Regions from separate parts of the Bacillus sp. HSf4 genome, predicted to be linked through region 2. Evidence: riboswitches for the same ligand, from Rfam matches in the RefSeq annotation. Region 2 holds a riboswitch; each other region holds the start of a gene.

Region 1 (7,125 bases), 1.5 Mb from region 2:
TTTCGTCTCAATATAAGGATTGATATGTTCAATGAAGCTTTCTCCGTCAAAGAGGAGATCGGTCACTTTTTGGTTTTCCGGCTGATGCCCGCCTTTAATAATCGGGTAACGGACCCCCATTTTATGCAATTCCTCCGCCGCTTTTTTGCGATCATCCATCGTTTTGATGCTTCTTCCGGTCAGCACTTCCGCTTCCGGAATGTTCGGGGTTGCCGCATAAGCCAGCGGCAGAAGGCGCCGCTTCAATGTCTCCACGGCTTCATCATTTAATAATGAAGCTCCTCCTTTGGCAATCATGACGGGGTCGACGATGACGTTTCCCAAGTCGTATCTCGTGATGTTTTCAGCAATGACTTCAATCATCTCCGCGCTCCAGAGCATTCCCGTCTTCACAGCATCCGGTCTTAAATCTTCGGCGACGGCTTCAATCTGCTTTGCCAGCGCTTCTGGAGAAAGCGGATAAACACCGTGCACCCCTGTTGTGTTCTGTGCGGTAATCGCCGTCAAAGCGGTCATCCCGAAAACTTTTAGCTCCTGAAAGGTTTTGAGGTCGGCTTGGATACCCGCTCCTCCGCCTGAGTCAGATCCGGCGATCGTCAATGCTTTATATATGCTCATCATGTCTCTGCTCCCTTCGGTGTTTAGCCAATCCACCTGTGGTATATCGTTTTCGCTTTGTTGACATCGTTTGTTCCGTGAATAAAAGCGCGGCCGTCACGGAAAATGACGAATTTAAACTCTTTTAGCCTGCAGGATACAAGATAAGGATTCCCTGTCACATCCAAACCTGCTTGTTTCAATTTCACAGCCAGTTCTTTTAATTCAGGCACCCGGCCGCCCGCCGGTCTGATTTGAACCGTTTCCCGGCCGCAGAGCACGGCGGCTTTTGTTTCGTTTTCCGCGGACAAAAACGGGAAATCCCGGGTCCCGCAAGTCGGGCACGCCTGATTTTTAAGGGCATCGGCCCGAACTTCGGATCTTTCGTTTGTCCATATATCAAATGAGCGGAGCACCCCGCCCGCCTGATGTCCTGTCAAAAGCTTAAGAGCATCTATGACCTGGAAGGCGGCTACCTGCTGGACGATCGGACTGATGACGCCTGCTGTGTCACATGTCAGGAAGCCGTCCGGCAGATGCCCCAAAAGGCAATGAAGACAAGGCGTTCTGCCGGGGATAACGGTGTAGGTAATGCCATAGCTTGCCACACATGCCCCGTAGAGAAAAGGAACGCCCAATTTGACGGCTGCATCGTTTACGATCAGCCGGGTTTCAAAATTGTCCGTCGCATCAATGATCAAAGAAGCGCCTTCAGCGAGGCTGATTACTTTCTCGGCGGTTACGTCCGTGACGATTCCTTTGATGCGGACGGAGCTGTTGACGAGACGCAGCCTTTTTTCAGCAGCAGCCGCCTTGGGCAGATGGAGAGCGACATCCTCTTCTGTATAGAGCTGCTGACGCTGAAGATTGCTCCATTCCACATAATCCCTGTCAGCAATCGTCAGCGAGCCGATCCCGGCTCTTACAAGCATCTCAGCACTCGCCGCCCCCAAAGCCCCTGCCCCGATCAGAAGCACATGGGCGTCCTGCAGTTTTTTCTGGCCGTCCGGCCCGATCGGTCGGAACAGCTCCTGCCTCGAATATCTGCCGGTCAAATCGTCAACTTCCCTTCTTCAGGACTTGAGGCAATGCCGTAGTTTTTTTCCGGAATTCTTCCGGCAAGATAACCGAGCCGTCCCGCTTCAACGGCAAGCTTCATCGCATGCGCCATTTTCACAGGATCCTTTGCACCGCTGACAGCGGTATTCAATAGCACCCCGTCAGCACCGAGCTCCATCGCATATGCGGCATCTTTCGGAGAACCGATTCCGGCATCGACAATGACTGGAACTTGAGCCTGCTCGATGATGAACGACAGGTTGAGCGGATTGATGATCCCCTGTCCTGAACCGATCGGGGAGGCCCCCGGCATAATCGCATGGACGCCAAGCTCCTCCAGTTTTTTCGCCAGCACGACATCATCCGATGTATACGGCAGGACGATAAAACCTTCTTCCAGTAAAGTTTCGGAAGCTTTCAGCGTTTCGACAGGATCAGGTAAAAGCGAACGGTCGCAGCCGATGACTTCCACTTTGATCATGTCGCAAAGGCCGCTCGCTTTGGCAAGCTTGGCAATCCGCACCGCTTCTTCGGCCGTTTTCGCGCCGGCCGTATTCGGAAGCAGCGTATAGCGGCTTAAATCAAGCTGTTCCAAAAAGTTAGGCTGCGACTCTTCAAAAATATTCATCCTCCTCACTGCAAAGGTTAAAATCTCAGACTCTGATACACTCACGGCCTCTTTTTGGACCTCAAACGACGGGTATTTTCCCGTTCCGAGCAATAGCCTTGATTGAAATTCTCGATCCGCGATTTTTAACATGTTTATCCCCCTCCGACAAAATGAACGATTTCGATGACATCGTGTTCTTCCAATTCGACTTTGCGATATTGGTCTTTTCCGATAATTTCTCTGTTTCTTTCGACGACGACAACCCGGTTTTCCAGCTGATAGGATGCGAGCAGATCGTAAATCGTCCCCCCGTCATCCTTCCACTCTACCTGCCGTCCATTGAGCTGAATGTTCATCCGCCAACAGCCTCCTTTCTGTCCGCTTTAAACGCTTCTTGCCACGTTTGATCAACAGGTCGGTCCAGTATCATATTGGTGATCATCTCGCCTGTTGCTGGCGCCAAAAGAATGCCGTTTCTGAAATGCCCGGCCGCAAATAAAATCCGTGTGTTTTCCGGATGCCTGCCAATGTATGGATTACCGTCTTCGGTTTCCGGTCTGAGACCGGCCCAGCATTGGTCAATTTTCATGTTTTCGATCTCGGGCAGCATCGTTTTCGCCTTTTTGATGACGGCTTCGATTCCGCCGAGCTCAGGCTGTTCACTCCAATCCCCCGGTTTCATCGTGGCGCCGATGACAAGCTTCCCGCTATGGCGGGGGACGATGTAGCAGTGGTCATGATACAGTGTCCTTGTTAAAGGGATCCCGTCATTCCAAACGGACAGACACTCACCTTTGACAGGGTAAAATCTTTTATTTAAGCCGAGCTGTTTGAAGAAAACACCGCTCCACACACCGCTTGCGATCACGACATGCTCCGCTTCCGCCTTGCCCGCCGCCGTCGTGACCACGTGCGCGCCAGACCCGGGCTCGATCGATATGACAGGGGCAAATTCAAAGATATCGGCGCCCGCCATTCTCGCTCCTTTGGCAAATGCCCGGCAAACGGAAACGGGTTCGACATGAACATCGTCTTGAATAAAATTGGCGCCGAGTATTCCTTTTCCCGCATAAGGCTCTTTCTCATACACCTCTTCCGCGCTCAGCCATTCGGCAGAATCCAGTTCTCCCATCTTCACAAGGCGCTCTCGATCGCTTTCAGAAAAGGCGAGCTTTAAAATTCCGCCGTTATGTCTTTTGATGTCAATCCCGCTGGTCTGTTTTAATTCAGCGGTGAGGCGTTTGTATGCCTGTTGGCTCGCTCTGGCAAATTCAAAGAATGTCCCGGGTTTATCGCATTCGGCATGGGCGCCGAGCATGCCCGCCGCCGCACCTGTCGCTTTTTGTCCGATTTGACCGCTTTCAAAAACAGCCGTTTTGATCCCTGCTTTTGCAAGATGATAAGCAATCGAAGCGCCGATGATGCCTCCTCCGACCACGATTGTGTCATAGCGCTTTTTCATATGAATCTCCCTTCATGATCGAGGAAAGCCGTGCGGCTGCCGCATGCGGGCTGTCGCTCGAAAAGATCCCCGACATGACCGCGATCCCGTCAGGATCAGCCTTCTGCACGTCAGGAAGCGTTTTTGCGGTGATCCCGCCGATTGCGATAACCGGAATGCGAACGGCCGCCTTCACATCAGCGAGGCTCGCGGTTCCTCTTCCTGTCCGGCCTTTTTTGCTGTCTGTCGCAAAAATATGGCCGAACAGCACGTAATCGGCCCCTTCTTTTTCAGCCTGAACCGCCTCTTGAACCGAGTGAACAGATTTGCCGATTTTCAGATGCGGAAAACGATCTCTCACACACTTGACAGAAAAGCCGTGCGACGGCAGCTGAACACGATGGATATTGTGGAACAACGCGACATCCACCCTGTCATTGATGACGAGCTTTTGTTTATCCACGCCGCCGATGAGCAGCCTGCTGATTAAATCAGATATGTCGCCTGTATGCTTTGATCTCTCGCGAATGTGGATAAAGTCAGCAGCATTCTTGATGGAAATAATTTTTGCCGCCAATTCCTCCACAGAATGCCTGTTATCGGTGATCGCGTGAAGCTGCAACCTGATCCACCCCGCTTTGTGACCAGCTTTCTTTTTGATAGGCCATATCCCAGAACCGGTATTCGTAAAAGCTGGAGATGACGAAGTTCTCCTTCATCTTCTCGCGGGTTTTCTCATCAGCGTCTTCAGCCAGTTCATCGAAGCGGTTGATCTGTTCCGTTACAGATTTTTTAAACCAGCCTCCTCCGTATGTCGCGATCCATTCCTGATACACGGCATTGTCAGGTTTGCACGTTTTCAGCGTTTCGCCGACCTCGTAGTAAAGCCAATAGCACGGAAGCAATGCGGCGAGAATTTCCGCAAAATTACCGCTCATGACGGAACGGTACATGTGGCTCGTATAGGCATATGCCGTAGGCGACGGCTGAAACGCGTTGATTTCTTCTTCTGTAATCCCCAAAAGATCAGTAAATTTTCTATGGAGCGACATCTCGGCTTCATATGTGCCTTTCGCGTGGTCAGCCATCCGGCTTGTCGTATACAAATCTTGAGCATATGCCGCTCCAAAGGATTGGACTTTGGCAAAGTGTGTCAAATAGTAGGAATCCTGCATGACATAGTATTTAAATCGATCAACCGGAAGTGTGCCGTCTCCGATTCCTTTGATAAACGGGTGGACAAAGCTGCCTTCCCACCATTCGGCAGCGCTTTTTCGGCATTCTTCTGAAAATTTCATTTCAAGGCTCCTCCTTCATTCCTGAAAAATGAAAAAACCACTTTCCCCGCAGGAAAAGTGGTTTGGAATTTGCATATAGACATCGTCAAATACCTTGCCACTTCCCTACGCAGGTTTGAACCTGTTCAGGTTATGAGGGTCTAAAAGTCACACTTTTATCTCAGCCCTTATCAAGGACTCCCCTAGTGGAAAACATTTCTTTTTCATTCAGTTATACTTTAATCTTATCACGAAATAGAAAATGGTCAAGCATCAGTCTTCAAGCGTTTTTTTCAATTCTGCGATATATTCGCGCGAACCGGTGGCGATCAGCCTGTCGCCCATCTTCAGTCTTGTATCCCCGTGGGGCACAAGGCTGTCGACGCCCCGGAAGATCCGCACAAAAATGACATCTCCTGTAAAAGGAAACTCCCTTAACAGTACGCCGTCAAACCGGTCATTGTTCATATTGATCTGATATAAAGATGCATCCTGATTGGTCAGGAGCTTCATAACCCCCGGCGCTTCAATAAGGGCACGGAGCAATGTTTTCGTTGACAAGAGAATCGAGAATGTGTCGATCCCTTTTTCTTTCAATTCGCTTTCCGCCTGCGGCGAATCTGCGCTGGCGATAATTCTTTCCACCTTTTGCTCCTTCGCGTAAAGCGCAATTCCCGTGTTTCGCTCTTCATTTCCCGTCGCCACGACAAGAATGTCTGTTTCAAAAACGGCAAACGATTTTAATGTGTCATATTCATAATCAGGCAGCACTTCCACATCAAAGACGGAATCGGCCAGCTTCTCTTCTTTCTTTTCCTGATGAACATGGAGAATCCTGACGTTATATTCTTCAGGAGACAGTTCAAGTGTGACCGGAAGCGTCATTTGATTGGCGCCGATAAAAGTGATCGTCTTTTTCTCTATTTCGTTTTCCGCTTTCGGCATCAGCTTTTTAAAGCCGGTCGGTGTAATGATGCATGTGATCACAGCCACCAAAATCAGCGCGCCGGACATTTGCGCATCGATCACGCCGATGCGTTCGCCGATCGTCGTCGCTGCAATGACAAGAGACAGTGTCGATGTCAAAAGAAAACCTGAAGCCAGCACGGTTTTCGTGTCATACCATTTTTTCAAAACCAATGCGGGAATCACCTTGCTGATGAGTAATGCTACAAAGAGCAGCGGAATCATCACTAAAATTTTCGGGTTTCCAAAAAGCGACCAAATATCAAGCTTGACACCGGTCATCACAAAAAAGATCGGGATTAAAAAGCCATAGCCGAATGAATCAAGCTGCTGGACGAGCTCTTTGTTCGGTGAAAGCAGCGACACGAGCACCCCAGCTAAAAATGCGCCGAGAATATTTTCCGCGCCGAGCGATTCCGAAAGGGCGACCAGTACGATAATCAAAGTAAAAATCGCCCTTGTGCCGATTTGAATCGTCCCTTTTGACATCACTTCTACGAAAGAGCGCTTTTGAAAGACCCTTCCGAAAAGGTAGAGGACGACGCCTGCGCCAAACAATATAATCAACAGCCACATGTTGCTGTTTTCTTCACCATAGATCGATGCAAATACCGCCAACAAAATCATCGTCGCAAGATCGGCAATCACCGCCACAAGCAAAATAATCTGGCCGATATTCGTCTTCATGAGACGCTCTTCCTTCAAAGTCGGGACGACGACGCCGAGAGAAATCGTTGAAATGATCAGCGTCATTAAAAAGGCGTTATCAATAAATCCGGCCAGTACAAAGCTGTATGACAAGCCGAGCGACAAAATAAATATTCCGACAAAGATAAAGGCAGCCGTCGTAAATGTATTGGGAGCTGCTTTTCCGTTTGGGAGAAGCAATTTTTTCTTTCCTTTTTCAAAAGCGGAAAAATCAATTTCAAGACCGCTTAAAAACATGAGAAAAATAAATCCGAGCATCGACAGTGTTTCCAACCATGCATCATGTTCTGCAACAAGGTTGAAGCCGCTCTTGCCGATAATAAGCCCCATAATGATTTCCGCAACAACAACAGGTATACTGAGCCTAAAGCGGTGCAGCAGGATGGGCGTTAAAAATGCAAATATGAGTACAACAACTAATGATGAAACAGAAGTGTGCTCCATAAACTGGTACCTCCTAAAAACCG
Region 2 (7,125 bases):
AGGGGATTCTTGATGACGGCAGGAAAGTGACGGCTGAGATGGTGAAAGCGATGAAAGAGGAAGAAATGCAGAAAATCATCGGTGAAGTCGGGAAGGAACAATATCAGCGCGACCGCTTCGAAGAGGCCGGACAGGTGTTTGAACAACTGATTTTGGATGATGAATTTGCGGAATTTCTCACGATTCCCGCTTATGAAAAAATATAAATGGGGAGGAATATGAAGATGATGTCAGAAAAGGCAAGGCAAATGGAGGAAAGCTGGGAGAAGGATAAACGCTGGGACGGAATCAATAGGCCGTATAAGGCATCAGACGTAATCCGCCTGAGGGGCTCGCTTGAGGTGGAATATACAATCGCAAGGCGGGGCGCGGAAAAGCTGTGGAAGCTATTGCATACAGAAGACTTCGTCCCGGCGCTCGGGGCTCTAACCGGAAATCAGGCGATGCAGCAAGTAAGGGCTGGGTTGAAAGCGGTTTATTTAAGCGGCTGGCAGGTGGCCGCCGATGCCAATCTCTCTGGAAGCATGTATCCCGATCAAAGCCTGTACCCGGCCAACAGTGTTCCGGATGTCGTGAAAAGAATCAATCGCGCTCTTCAGCGTGCCGACCAGATTCATTATATGGAAGGGAAAGAAGATATCGATTGGTATGCGCCGATCGTAGCCGATGCCGAAGCCGGCTTCGGCGGACAGCTCAATGTGTTCGAACTGATGAAAAGCATGATTGAGGCGGGCGCCGCAGGGGTTCATTTTGAAGACCAGCTTTCCTCCGAAAAAAAATGCGGCCATTTGGGGGGCAAAGTTTTGCTGCCGACACAGACGGCGGTTCGCAATCTGATTGCCGCGCGCTTTGCCGCAGACGTCATGGGCGTGCCGACCATTCTGATCGCACGGACGGACGCCAATGCGGCCGATCTCATCACAAGTGATATTGATCCGTATGATGCGCCGTTTTTAACGGGTGAACGCACCTCAGAAGGGTTTTATAAGACGAAATCGGGCCTTGACCAGGCGATTGCCAGAGGCCTGGCCTATGCGCCATACGCCGACTTGATCTGGTGTGAGACATCTGAACCGAACATTGAGGAAGCGCGCAGGTTTAGGCAGGCGATTCATGAAAAATTCCCGGGGAAACTTCTCGCATATAACTGCTCTCCTTCGTTCAACTGGAAGGCCAAACTGGATGATGCCAGCATCTTGAATTTCCAAAAAGAACTCGGTGAAATGGGGTATAAGTTCCAATTTGTAACACTTGCCGGTTTCCATGCATTGAACCACGGCATGTTTGAGCTGGCCCGCCAGTATAAGAACCGCGGAATGGCGGCGTATTCCGAGCTGCAGCAGGCTGAGTTCGCCAGTGAAAAATACGGCTATACTGCGACACGGCACCAGCGTGAGGTCGGAACAAGCTATTTTGATGAGGTGGCACAGGTCGTCTCAGGCGGCACATCCTCTACAACAGCGCTGAAAGGGTCAACCGAAGCGGAGCAGTTTCAGCCGTAACACAACGAAACAGCCGCCTTGCGGGCGGCTGTTTTGATTATTCATGTTCAATTAACAGTTGGCATCATTGGAAGGGGCTGTCAAAGGACGTTCCCGAAGCACAGTCAGTTTAGGCTGCCGAGGTTTTTGTCTTCTTTTGGCCGGCCGGTTGTCTTTGCTGAAAGAGTAAAACAAATATCCGGTCATCGTCAAAATCAAGATCAACATCATCATCAATATCCCCTCCAAATGGTTTTGACTTCTATATATTAGACGGATGACCGCAAGAAAAAGTTTCAGAAAATTAATATTTTTCTATAAATGTTTTAAAATGGTGTTCATCATCTTTACAATTGACGCGGCGCAGGTTGACATCAAGGCCATTGATGTGTAGAGTAAAAGTTAATGTTAATAGGAAGTCCACTAGGGGAGCCACATGCTGGCTGAGACAAGAAGTGATCTTGGACCCTTTGAACCTGATCTAGTTCATACTAGCGTAGGGAAGTGGAGTCGGTTTCTTTTTGATGTGATTATGTCAAAGCCGCTCCATGTCGGGGCGGCTTTTTTGCATAACAGCCGCTCTTACATCCCCCTGTGCCTTCCTTTTAAAATCGATGAAGGAGGCTTTCTGTCATGAGTTTTTCAGCACAACTTCGCCGAGAGGCAGACCCCATTTTTGAAGCGATTTTTCAGCACCCGTTTGTTCAGGGACTGGCTGCAGGCCGCCTGGAAAAGGAACAGCTGATCCATTATGTGAAACAAGATGTCGAGTATTTGAATTCCTTTATCCAAATCTATGGAATCGCCATTTCCAAGTGTGATAACCGCCAAGATATGGAGATGTTTCATCAGCAGATTTCCTTTGTTTTAAACAGCGAAGTACACCCGCATCATAATCTGTGCCGGGCTGCGGGCGCAGACTATGAATCTCTGCAGGGCTATCCATTGGCCCCGTCCGCCCATCATTATATCCGCCACATGCTGACGGCGGCGCACGAAGGGACGCTTGGAGAGATTTTAGCTGTCTTGCTGCCTTGTCCATGGACATATTGGGAAATCGGCAAAAAGCTCCTTGAAGAAGTACAGCCTGATTCGTCACATCCGTTCTATGACTGGATCCATTTTTACGGGGGCAGAACCGTCTCCATCACCACGAAGTTCTGCGCCCGTTTGGATGAATGGGCGAAAGAAGCGGGCGCAGCAGAGAAGAAGAAAATGAAAGAGCTCTTTTTGCAAAGCTGCCAGCTGGAATACGGTTTTTGGGAAATGGCCTATACAGTGGAAGACTGGCCGGTTGAAATGGAGGCGGTGACTCGATGAATTGGAATATAAAAGAAGTCGTGATGATGGTGATTTTGTCCGTTGCGTGCGGTGTCATTTATTTGGGCTGGTCAACGCTGTGGCTGCCGATCTCGGCCATTGTCGGACCTGTCGGCGCCAACTTTATGTTCGGCATTTGGGTGATTGCAAGCCCGATTGTTGCCTATATCATCCGCAAGCCCGGGGCGGCGCTGATTGCCGAAACGGCCGCGGCCTCGGTTGAGCTGTTGACAGGCAGTCATTTCGGCTTGTCCGCATTGCTGATCGGCGTTTTTCAAGGGGCCGGTGCGGAAATCGCGTTTGCGATATTTCGCTATAAGCGCTACAACCTGTTTACCCTGATGCTGTCCGGTGCACTTGCAGCTGTCGGCAGCATGACCTACAGCCTGATCGCGAACGGATTTGCCTACTATACGACAGAAACCCTGATTCTGACTTTTGTCATTCAAGTCATAAGCGGCATGATTCTGGGCGGCTGGCTGGCCAAAGCCGTTGTCGGCGCCCTCGCGAAAACCGGCGTCCTTGACCAGTATGACATCATGAAGGAACACCGGAAAAAGGATGAATCAAATGACTTCATTTCTAGGCTGCAATAATCTTTCCGTGCGCTTTTACAACCGGTCTGACACGATTTTGGACCGTGTGACCTTATCGATTCACAGGGGTGAGAAGGTGTTGATCCTCGGTCCGAGCGGAAGCGGGAAATCGACGCTGATTTCCGCTCTTTCCGGCATCATCCCTCAACATATTGAAGCCGAAATCACAGGCGAGATCGACCGCAGAAGAAGCGCAGGGGTTATGTTTCAAGACCCTGATACACAATTTTGTATGCTTCGTGTTGATGAAGAGATCGCGTTCAGCCTTGAAAATCGCTCCGTTCCCCCGGAGCAGATGAATGAGATCATCGACAATGTCATGGAGCAAGTCGGACTGAATATTGACAGAAAGACGCCGATCGAAGCCCTGTCAGGCGGAATGAAGCAGCGTCTCGCATTAGCGTGTCTTTTGGCACTGGAGCCGGAAATGCTGTTTTTTGATGAACCGACGGCACAGCTTGATCCGGCGAGCAGGAAGGAAATATTTGCTTTACTGAAAGACCTTTCCGCAAAAAACGGCCAGACGATGGTGTTTGTCGAACATGTCTTGGATGGCTGCATCGAATGGATGGACCGCGTCGTCCTGTTGGACAATAACGGGCGGATTATAGCCGACGGGAAGCCGGAAGACATTCTCGTCCGCTATCGACAGCAAATGAAAGCTGCTGGGATTTGGCAGCCAAAGCTGTATCCGGCGGCATGGCATGAAGTCGTCGAAGACGAACAGCACCCGCTTGCCGTCAAGCTTTCCGCCAGGCTGAAAAGGAAGGAGCTTGCTGAAAAAAGCGACCCGAAGAAGAGCGATGCTTTGATCAGGATCGAAGATGCGGCGATCGGCTACCTGAAAAAAACGGTGGCCGACGGTATCAACCTCCGGATTCCAAAAGGAGGATGGGTATCGGTTATCGGTGCAAACGGCAGCGGAAAAAGCACCTTTTTAAAAAGTTTGATCAGGCTGGAAGCAGTCAAGAAAGGCCGGATTTATCTGGAGGATTGCGAGCTGAAAAAATGGCCTGACCGTCTATTGTACGAAAAAACCGGCTTTGTCTTTCAAAACCCGGAGCTCCAATTTATTCAGGATACGGTATTTGAGGAAATCGCTTTTGGCGCAAGACAGAGAGGTTGGTCAGAAGAACTTGTTCAGCGGAAGACGGCAGAATTGCTGGAGGAATTCGGACTCGTCTCACATGCGCAGGCCCATCCCTTTACACTGAGTCTGGGGCAGAAACGGCGCTTGAGCGTGGCGACGATGCTTTTGTTCGATCAGGATCTGCTGCTGCTTGATGAACCGACATTCGGCCAGGACGAAAAAACGGCGGGGGAACTGATCAGACGGTTAAAAGAGCGGCAGGAACGGGGAACGACGATCGTCATGGTAACTCATGACATGGATATCGTTGATGAGCATTCGGATCAAGTCATCGTCTTCCATCAAGGAAAAGCCGCTTTTCAAGGAACCCCGTCCCGGTTATTCTCCGATCAACGGTTGGTGCGGACATTTTCATTGCTGCCGCCGCTTCACTACCAGCTGCTGCACGCCAGAAAGGAGCAGGTGCCGGTATGAAAAGCAATCAATCGCTTCTGTCAACACTGAACCCCAGTGCAAAGCTCTTTTCCAATCTGCTTGTGATGTGCATCTTAATGGCTGTAACAAATCCGAAAGCAACATTTTTGATTTGGCTGCTCGCGTTATTGATCGGCATCTTTCTCGGCGGCTGGACATTGGCTTATTTGCTGAAACGTTTTTTGCCTTATCTCATGTTTTTCATTCTCGTCTTTTGGATGATGGCCGCTTTCGGAAAAGGCGAAGAAACGCTGTGGCAATGGGCCTGGTTTCATGTGACCAAGGAAAGCGCCAGCCATGGCCTGACGATTGCACTAAGGATGCTCGGGTTTGTTACATACGGCCTGCTGTTTACGTCGACAACCGATTTAACGCGGTTTATCATGAGCTTGATCCATCAATGCAGAATGCCGCCAAAATGGGCGTACGGTCTGTTGGCTGGTTTCCGGTTCATTCCGTTGTTTCAATCAGAGCTGGCGCAGATGAAAGCGGCCCATAAAATCAGGGGCTATAAGCAAAAAAACAGCTGGAAAGCTTTTATCCGCTATGCGCTGCCGCTGTTCTCGCAAGGTATCCGCAAATCTGAAAGAATCGCGGTGGCCATGGAAGCGCGCGGTTTTACGGGTACGAAAAACAGGACATATTATCAAACGACACGGCTTTACGCAAAAGATGCTGTTTATTTGGCAGGGCTGCTCTTGGCCGTGGCGGTCATTTTACGGATAACATAATGGGATAAAATAACATTTTCATGATGTCAGAGCCGAAAACGGCTCTTTTTTTATTAGAAATCAGAAACTTTCAGGGGACGATTGACTGAAAATCATTGACCCAATTTAAAAAGGTTGTACAATCAATGTGTAAAGATAAGAAAAAAGCAACATAAAAAATCCCCTTAGTTTATATGAGATGGGAGTGGCGCGATGTGAAAATTGCCAAAGTGATCAATAATAATGTGATCAGCGTTTGGAATGAACAAGGTCAGGAATTAGTGGTCATGGGCAGGGGAATCGCTTTTCAAAAAAAGCCCGGCGAGCCGGTCGATGAAACGAGGATCGAAAAGATTTTCAGGCTTGACAATAAAGATGTATCAGAACGGTTTAAGACGCTGTTGGACGAAATTCCGATCGAATTTATGGAAATATCGGAAGAGATCATCAGCTATGCGAAAATGAAGCTCGGCAAAAAACTGAATGACAGCATCTATGTATCGCTGACAGACCATATTCATTTTGCGGTCGAAAGGCAGCAAAAGGGTCTTGAGATTAAAAACGCCTTGCTCTGGGAGACAAAGCGGCTTTATAAAGACGAGTTTGCCATTGGCAGAGAGGCCTTGCAGATCATTGAAGATAAGACGGGGATCGCTCTTCCTGAAGACGAAGCCGCTTTTATCGCGCTCCATATTGTGAACGCCGAGCTGAATGAAGAAATGCCGAACATTGTCAACATCACAAAAGTGATGCAGGAAATATTAAGCATCGTCAAATATCATTTTCATATCGATTTTGATGAAGAATCGCTCCATTATTACCGATTCATCACCCATTTAAAGTTTTTTGCGCAGCGGCTGTTCAGCGGCACCTATATGAAAAGCAAAGACGACTTTTTGTTTGATACTGTGAAAAATAAATACCGTGATGCTTATGTATGCACCGAAAAAATCAGGCAGTACATTCAAAAGGAATACGGTCATGAACTAACAAGCGAAGAACTGTTGTATTTAACGATTCACATCGAGAGAGTCGTTCATCAAGGATAGAGGGATTATACGAAAAATGAAAGCGTTGACAACCTGTTGCAGGTATGCTAATTTGGACTTAAATCAAAAAATATCAATCTATTATTTAGGATTGTTACTGGTCATGCAGGCAAAACCTAAATTACTGTGATGCGGGACGTGTGCGCCTGTTTATCATGAGTAATTTAGGTTTTTTTATGTTTATCATACTTCAGCATAAGGATTGTTACTGTTCGGCAGGCAAAACCTAAGCAAAGCCTTTTTTGACGGGCTTTGTTTAGGTTTTTTATTTTTTAAAGATGCGGGAGGGATGGTCACGGATGGATGTGCAAACTTTAGCCAAGAATATTTTAAGACTTGTAGGGGGAGAAAAAAATGTCGCTTCTTTAGTTCATTGTGCAACAAGGCTGCGTTTTACATTAAAGG
Region 3 (7,125 bases), 1.2 Mb from region 2:
CAAAAATGCGCCGTCTTTGCCCCTTCAGCGGGGAGCGTCTCATCGTGAAACGCAAGCGCTCTTTCCGGATCAAGTGAGAGGTTGAACTGATCGCGCCAGCGAAATTCAAAGCGCGCTTTCGACAACGCATCATCGCGAATCTGTGCGCCGGGATGCCCTTTGGCGAGATCAGCCGCATGGGCCGCGATTTTATATGTAATGACCCCTTCGCGGACGTCATCTTTATTCGGAAGCCCGAGATGTTCTTTCGGCGTGACATAGCAAAGCATCGCCGTTCCATACCAGCCGATCATCGCCGCTCCGATCGCCGATGTAATATGATCATACCCCGGGGCGATATCTGTCGTCAGCGGCCCGAGTGTATAAAATGGCGCCTCCTTGCATATCTCCATCTGCTTATCGACGTTTTCTTTAATTTTGTGCATCGGTACATGCCCCGGCCCTTCGATCATTACCTGAACGTCATGCTTCCAGGCGATTTCCGTCAGCTCGCCAAGCGTTTCCAATTCGGCAAATTGCGCTTCATCATTGGCATCCGCAATCGAACCCGGTCGAAGGCCGTCTCCAAGTGAAAACGCGATATCATACGCTTTCATAATTTCGCATATCTCTTCAAAATGTGTGTAAAGAAAGCTTTCTTCATGATGGGCGAGACACCACTGCGCCATGATCGCCCCGCCGCGGGAAACGATTCCTGTGACACGCTTTGCCGTCAGCGGCACATAGTGGAGCCGGACACCGGCATGAATCGTAAAATAATCGACGCCCTGCTCAGCTTGTTCAATCAATGTGTCGCGGTAAACATCCCACGTCAAATCTTCAGCGACGCCGTTTACTTTTTCAAGCGCCTGATAGATCGGCACTGTTCCGACGGGCACAGGGCAGTTGCGGATAATCCATTCCCTTGTCGTGTGAATATCCTTTCCTGTGGACAGATCCATCATGGTATCGGCCCCCCAGCGGATCGCCCACGTCATTTTTTCCACTTCTTCTTCAATCGAGGATGTGACGGCGGAATTGCCGATATTTGCATTGATTTTCACATGGAAATTCCGGCCGATGATCATCGGCTCGCTTTCCGGATGATTGATGTTTGCCGGGATGATCGCCCGGCCGCTCGCCACTTCGTCGCGGACAAACTCGGGAGATACATGCTCGCGAATGGCGATAAACTCCATTTCAGGAGTGATGATCCCCTTTCTCGCATAATGAAGCTGAGTGACATTTTGTCCTTTTTTGGCGCGCAGCGGTTTTCTTTTCAGCCCCGGATAGCTGTGATTCGCCTGCTTCCCGCTTTTATAGCCGTTATCCTCAGGCTTCACTTCCCGTCCCTCATATTCCTCAGTATCGCCGCGCTCTTTGATCCAGGCTGAGCGCAAAGGCTTAAGCCCTTTTAGAATATCAACTTCCGCATGTTCATCCGTATAAGGACCGCTCGTGTCATATACGCGCACAGGCTGATTTTCTTCTTCTCCAAATGATCCCGTCGTAGAACTCAAGGCGATTTCTCTCATCGGCACCTGAATGTCAGGCCGGGACCCTGCGACATAGACCTTTCGGCTTCCAGAAAAGCTTGACATCAACTTAATGTTTTTTTGCTGCACTGACTCTTGTTTCATGTGTACATTCCTTCCCCTCTTTAAAAAAGATCTTAGACGAAACTCCAGAACAGCACCAGCACAAAAAAACCAGGCACATTGATGAACCTGGTTTTACAGTCAGTAAAATCCGCAGATGAACGTCTGATCTCCCGACATCTGCAAACACCTTTTTACTTCCCCACGCTGGTACGAACCAGATCAGGTCCAAAGGGTTAAGAAACCCGGTCGTTTCTCTCTCAGCCCATACAGGGCACCCCTAGTAAAGCTATTCATTTCTTCATTATGGTAGCATATCCAGTGATTGATGGAAAGGTGAAGTTTGAACCGATTTAAGCCTATGAAAGTTTCCGCTTTTTTTAAGAGACTCCCGTTTTTTAGCTTCGAAAAGACAAAGGACCTATTGATTTCAAAATAAAATGAATCTTTCGCCCTGTGTAAAACGTATTCATTTCTTGTACGACAATAATAGGAGGAATGGTAAACATGTCTTTTTTGAAAAAGCTTGCAGCAAGCGCCGGGATCGGTTCAGCGAAAGTGAATACGATTCTGGACAAGAGCGCATATCGCCCGGGAGAACGGGTGAGCGGAACCGTTCATGTTAAAGGCGGCAATGTTGAACAGCACATCAGGTATATCGATTTATTGCTCGAGACGGAATATCTCGTCGTCAAGAAAGACGAAAAACATTGGAAAAACGCTACCATTGAATCCCACCGCGTGACAGATGCCTTTACAATCAAAACCGGTGAAGAACGGGAATTTTCTTTCTCATTCATTCTTCCGCTTGACACGCCGATTACGATAAAAGGAGCTAAAGTGTTCTTATTGACCGACCTGGACATACAAGGCGGGATTGACAAATCGGATGATGATCATCTCTTCGTTAAACCACATCCGTGGGTTCACAGTATTTTAGAAACGGTTGAAAGCCTCGGATTCCGGCTTCATGAGGCGGACTGTGAGCAAGCATCATATTTCAGAAAGCGTTTGCCTTTCGTCCAGGAATTCGAATTTGTGCCGGTCACACCGCACTATCGTCAGCTGCTGGATGAAGTGGAGCTCGTTTTTCTTGTGCAGGAGGACGGGGTGGATGTGATCATCGAAGTGGACCGCCGCGCAAGAGGAATGCGGGGCTGGCTGGAAGAAATGTATAACGGCGGTGAAGAGGTCTGTCGCCTCCATTTTGACGAATCAGAGCTCAAGGATAAAGGAGAGCTTGCAGAGGTGCTGAAGGACATCATTGAACAATGCGCCAAATAGATTGAAGGAGCCGGCTCAAACAAGCCGGCTCCTTTTGCAGTCATGACAAATTGTCGTGCAAAACGCCAATGATCCGCCTCAGATCGGCGGCGGCGAGTTGCCCCGGTGCAGAGGCCTTCTTGGCCGCCCCGAATGTCATCGCCGAGCCAAACACCTCTCCGGCCAGACGGCTGATGACACCTTTTCCAGCCATTGACATCGTGATTATGGGCCGCTTCGCGTAGTGCTCATTCATCAAATAAGTCGCTTCAAGCAATTTCAGCACATCAGCCGGTGTTTCAGGCATCACAGCAATTTTTGGCAGATCCGCGCCCAGCTCTTGCGCTTTCTTCAAGCGGGAAATCATTTCTTCAACGGACGGTGTTTTCTCAAAATCATGGTTGGAAATGATGACAGACACATCTTTCGCCTGTGCGGCTTCCACCAGCGCTTTCACGTCGCGTTCCTCATAAAACAGCTCGATATCGATCACATCGGCAAGCCCTGTGTTGACAACCGCCTGATTTAAAGAAACATAATATTCCCGGCCGACTTCCTTTTCCCCGCCTTCCCTTGCACTGCGGAAAGTAAAGATGAGCGGCATGTCGTGCAAAAGAGCGCGGATTTCCGCCAAAGCCTCCGCGACCTTCTCAACGTCTTCAACATCTTCAAAAAAGTCCGCCCGCCACTCGGCAACATCCGCATCAAGCGTCTTGATGTGTGCCGCTTCTTCTTTCAATTGCGCAAGCGTTTTTCCGACGAGAGGCACACAGATTTTCGGCGCTCCTTCTCCAAAGGTAACCCCTTTGACCTTCACCAGTTTCTTCACTTGTTTCAGCTCCTCTATGTCCGAGAAATCTCAATGACTTAACGGTACCGAATATTCATCACAAGCGCAAGAAAAATCTTAAGAATGTCAGACGCATAGGCAACCACATATGAATAGGAATATTATGAAGAAAGAAGGGGGAAATGATATGTATGGTCATCCTGTTCCTTATGATACAAATATGAGGAACATCCAAAATCGCCATGTGTTACAAACCGTTCAGCACTGTGAAGCTGTTTGTGAATTCACCGCAAATTACATTCTCACAAGGGAAGATGCAAACCGTCGAAAAGAGCAACTGAGAATGCTTAGAGATTGTGCGGATATATGCACGCTGACCGCTAAATATATGGCACGGCACAGCCGCTTTGCCAAATCGCCGGCCTCGGTGTGCGCCAAAATTTGCGAAGCCTGCGGAAATCATTGTCTACGGCATCCTGACCAGCAATCGCAAAAGTGCGGCCAAACATGCCTGCAATGCGCCCGGGAATGCCGTGAATTCGCGATGTCTTCTTGATGATACTCAATACCCAAAAAGGTTCATACAAATAAAAAAGACGGCTGAACAGCCGTCCTCTGTTTTACAGGTTTTAAGAGCCTGCTCCCCTAGATGAACGTTTTTTCATTTTAAAGAACCTCCTTTCCTGTTAGTTTACTTGATTTTATCGCTTTCTCCAAGAAGTATGTGGAATTTTTGTAATGATTTAACGAACTGTACACTTTTGCCACATCTTCTGCAAGTGCTTCAATATCCACATAAGCCTTTCTCTTTTCCAGCCTGCCAATCAGTTCCTTGACTTGCTCAGCCCCTTCAAGGGGGACAGTGTAGCAGATATTGAGAACAGAGAACTTGAGGGAGAAGTTGATATTATTTGTTTTCTGCGCAAAATCAGCGCCTAATATGACCCACTTTATGGCTTTGTCCAATTCCCCGATCTTATAAGTCGATCGGGCCGACTCATAAATACACTGCATATACATAATCGGGGCGTTTTTTTTAAGATCATTTGTTTTAAAGGACAGGTCAAAATATTCAAGCGCTTCTTCATGCTGATCCTCTTGAATTTTTAAAAAACCTAAATCATAATAAACAGCGGCTAACAAATGGTTGTCACCCATCTTCATCAGCCTGTCAGCACAGCTTTTGAGCATGTTTTCCGCTCTCATCAGCCGGCCGTCGTCTATGTAATTCAAAGCCAGCAGAACAGTGCAGTTTATGGATTGTGTCTTATATTCCCCGTATGCCTGATAAATGCTTTTCGCCATTTGGAGGTGATGAAAAGAGAGCAGGGTTGTTTTCGTAAAATAATAAAGGTTCCCAAGCTTATAATGAAACTCGGCCTTTTCGATCTCATCCTCAACCTTGTCCAGCTGTCTTTCTGCGACCCTGAAAAATGTGAGGGCTTGAGAGTAGTTATTTTTCGCACTCTCATACATTCCTTTGAACAGAAAATAATAATACCTTAACATATTATCGGTTTTAGCCTTATCCTCGGCATTGGGAGGAAGTGAAGGTTCTCCCGCCACATCTTCCATTAGCACTCTAAATCTATAGTCGAGCAAATTAAAATAAAGCAATACATCTTGATCTTCTTCCATAACGCCAAACAGACTCTCTATCCTGTCCCTAAGCTCTATCGCCTTGGAGACTTCCCTCTTTTTAATATGGACGTACCATGTATTGATCAGGTTGGCTACATCCACCGAGGCCACCGCATTCATTGACAAACCTCCCATATCTCATCCTGCCTCTACCGTTTATGATCATATTTTACAGAAAGTTGTCAATTTTTGCAAAGGGGTTGTGCGAATATTTTACCTGCTCAGCTCATGCAATTGGAGCAATTTTCACATTCTGCCTTCGCTCCTTTTCTTCTGAGCTCATGACTCCATAATCCTCCTTAGTATCCACAACTGTCTTTTCTGGAGATCGGGCGGCTTGCAGGCCTCCGTATGCTGAAAGTAAACAAACCATCCGGAAATGAACGAACTGATTTCAAAAGTTACTGGGAGTGTACATGATGTTCTCTCATTAAAAAACACCCCAACCGTTGGATCGTTGGGGTGCCATTCATCTAACTTACTTTTGGATTTACTCCATATTGATTATCGTTTTTTTCACTATCTTGACAGTAAAAGATCAGCAAAATAATAGCACCGACAAGCGGAATAAAGCCAATGAATATCCACCAGCCGCTTTTCCCGATATCATGCAGCCTGCGGACACCGACAGCGAGAGACGGCACCAAAACGGCCAATTGATACAGAATGATCAGGATGTATCCTAGCATTCCGCCGCCATATCCAGCGACATATCCCACTTGATAGCCGTCAAACCCTGCTGCTGTCGTAATTCCAGCTGTTAAAATTCCTACTATTATGATTGAGAGTATAAATAAAGTAAAACAAATAAGGGCATTGAATAAACAAAACATCCAATATTCCTTTCGCCTTGCTCTCCCTTCAAAATCTGCATAGTTCTTTAAACATTTCCAATACCATTGCATAACATTTCCTCCACTATCAACTTTATTGAATAATGCAAAACATATGCATTATATCATAAAAAATCCATTTGTTGTTTGTAATCCTATGATTTTGGATCGATATCATTGGCCGGCAAGTAGGGCCATTATTCTCGCCACTTCTGATTTCATGTAGTTTATCTATCTGATATTTGCGTCTAAATTTTTTTAACCCAGCCTCTCGAAAGTTGCTCTCTTTTGTTATGCTTTAGTCCGTTTCTTCTTTCTCTAAAATAGCAATAAAAAGCACCCCCACTAAGACAAATTGGAGGTGCTTTCACATTAAATTTCAACATCCCGTTTATTAAAGCCAACAAAACCTATTACTGTGAACACAATCGCAAAAATACTTAATAAAAACAGCGGCGTGAAAGAGAAATCCTCAACAGGTATTTGCGGAACGTAGCCAAATGGAGAAATATTGCCAACCCAGTCCGAGAATTGGAATAATCCTCCTAAATACAGTACGATAAAAGAATAAAAAACATAAAGCCAAATGAGATTCGTTAACTTAGGGTAAAACCCGATCAGCAATACTGCTAAACTAATCATGACAAGCATGGCTGGATAATAGGAGAATGCTGCTCCAAAGATCATCTCAAAAGATAATCCGCCTTCAACCACAGCCGTCCCCGCAGACCATAGCCCGAGTGCAGCAAGCGAGATCATGACAAACCCATTGACAATTGAAATGATGAAGTAACTCCCTAATAGTTTTGTCCGTGAAACAGTTCTGCCTATCAGATGCACGACCCGTTCTTTTTTCTCCTCACCGCGCAGCTTATTCACTGCCATAATCGGAGGAACAGTTGCCAGCAATGAAATGACGATCATCAACATCGGTATGAATTGTTCTAACAACGTGCCCCCTTCATGTGTCTGGAGCAGCTGCTTTATCGTTTCGTTATCGGAAAAAAATGATTCGAGATCA

What was found. A riboswitch is a leader RNA that binds a small molecule or an ion and turns the genes downstream of it on or off. The one in region 2 is predicted to bind thiamine pyrophosphate.
Region 1: another riboswitch for thiamine pyrophosphate. It lies ahead of tenA (thiaminase II); the one in region 2 lies ahead of tenA (thiaminase II).
Region 3: another riboswitch for thiamine pyrophosphate. It lies ahead of thiC (phosphomethylpyrimidine synthase ThiC); the one in region 2 lies ahead of tenA (thiaminase II).

The regions. Positions count from the first base shown of each region.
Region 1 covers NZ_CP120679.1:1,341,592-1,348,716, reverse strand. Annotated here, with positions in the region: gene thiD (bifunctional hydroxymethylpyrimidine kinase/phosphomethylpyrimidine kinase) at 1-618, opposite strand, end outside; gene P3X63_RS06850 (ThiF family adenylyltransferase) at 642-1,652, opposite strand; gene P3X63_RS06845 (thiazole synthase) at 1,649-2,416, opposite strand; gene thiS (sulfur carrier protein ThiS) at 2,419-2,622, opposite strand; gene thiO (glycine oxidase ThiO) at 2,619-3,728, opposite strand; gene tenI (thiazole tautomerase TenI) at 3,712-4,329, opposite strand; gene tenA (thiaminase II) at 4,304-5,005, opposite strand; TPP riboswitch at 5,091-5,199, opposite strand; gene P3X63_RS06820 (monovalent cation:proton antiporter family protein) at 5,258-7,102, opposite strand.
Region 2 covers NZ_CP120679.1:4,217,468-4,224,592, reverse strand. Annotated here, with positions in the region: gene aceB (malate synthase A) at 1-206, shown strand, start outside; gene aceA (isocitrate lyase) at 225-1,502, shown strand; gene P3X63_RS21760 (hypothetical protein) at 1,554-1,715, opposite strand; TPP riboswitch at 1,897-2,001, shown strand; gene tenA (thiaminase II) at 2,115-2,801, shown strand; gene P3X63_RS21750 (ECF transporter S component) at 2,798-3,397, shown strand; gene P3X63_RS21745 (ABC transporter ATP-binding protein) at 3,372-4,961, shown strand; gene P3X63_RS21740 (energy-coupling factor transporter transmembrane component T family protein) at 4,958-5,692, shown strand; gene licT (BglG family transcription antiterminator LicT) at 5,887-6,720, shown strand; gene P3X63_RS21730 (beta-glucoside-specific PTS transporter subunit IIABC) at 7,020-7,125, shown strand, end outside.
Region 3 covers NZ_CP120679.1:988,603-995,727, reverse strand. Annotated here, with positions in the region: gene thiC (phosphomethylpyrimidine synthase ThiC) at 1-1,619, opposite strand, end outside; TPP riboswitch at 1,760-1,869, opposite strand; gene P3X63_RS05010 (sporulation protein) at 2,085-2,861, shown strand; gene aroD (type I 3-dehydroquinate dehydratase) at 2,902-3,669, opposite strand; gene P3X63_RS05000 (four-helix bundle copper-binding protein) at 3,818-4,186, shown strand; gene P3X63_RS04995 (response regulator aspartate phosphatase) at 4,297-5,391, opposite strand; gene P3X63_RS04990 (DUF805 domain-containing protein) at 5,745-6,176, opposite strand; gene P3X63_RS04985 (ABC transporter permease) at 6,477-7,125, opposite strand, start outside.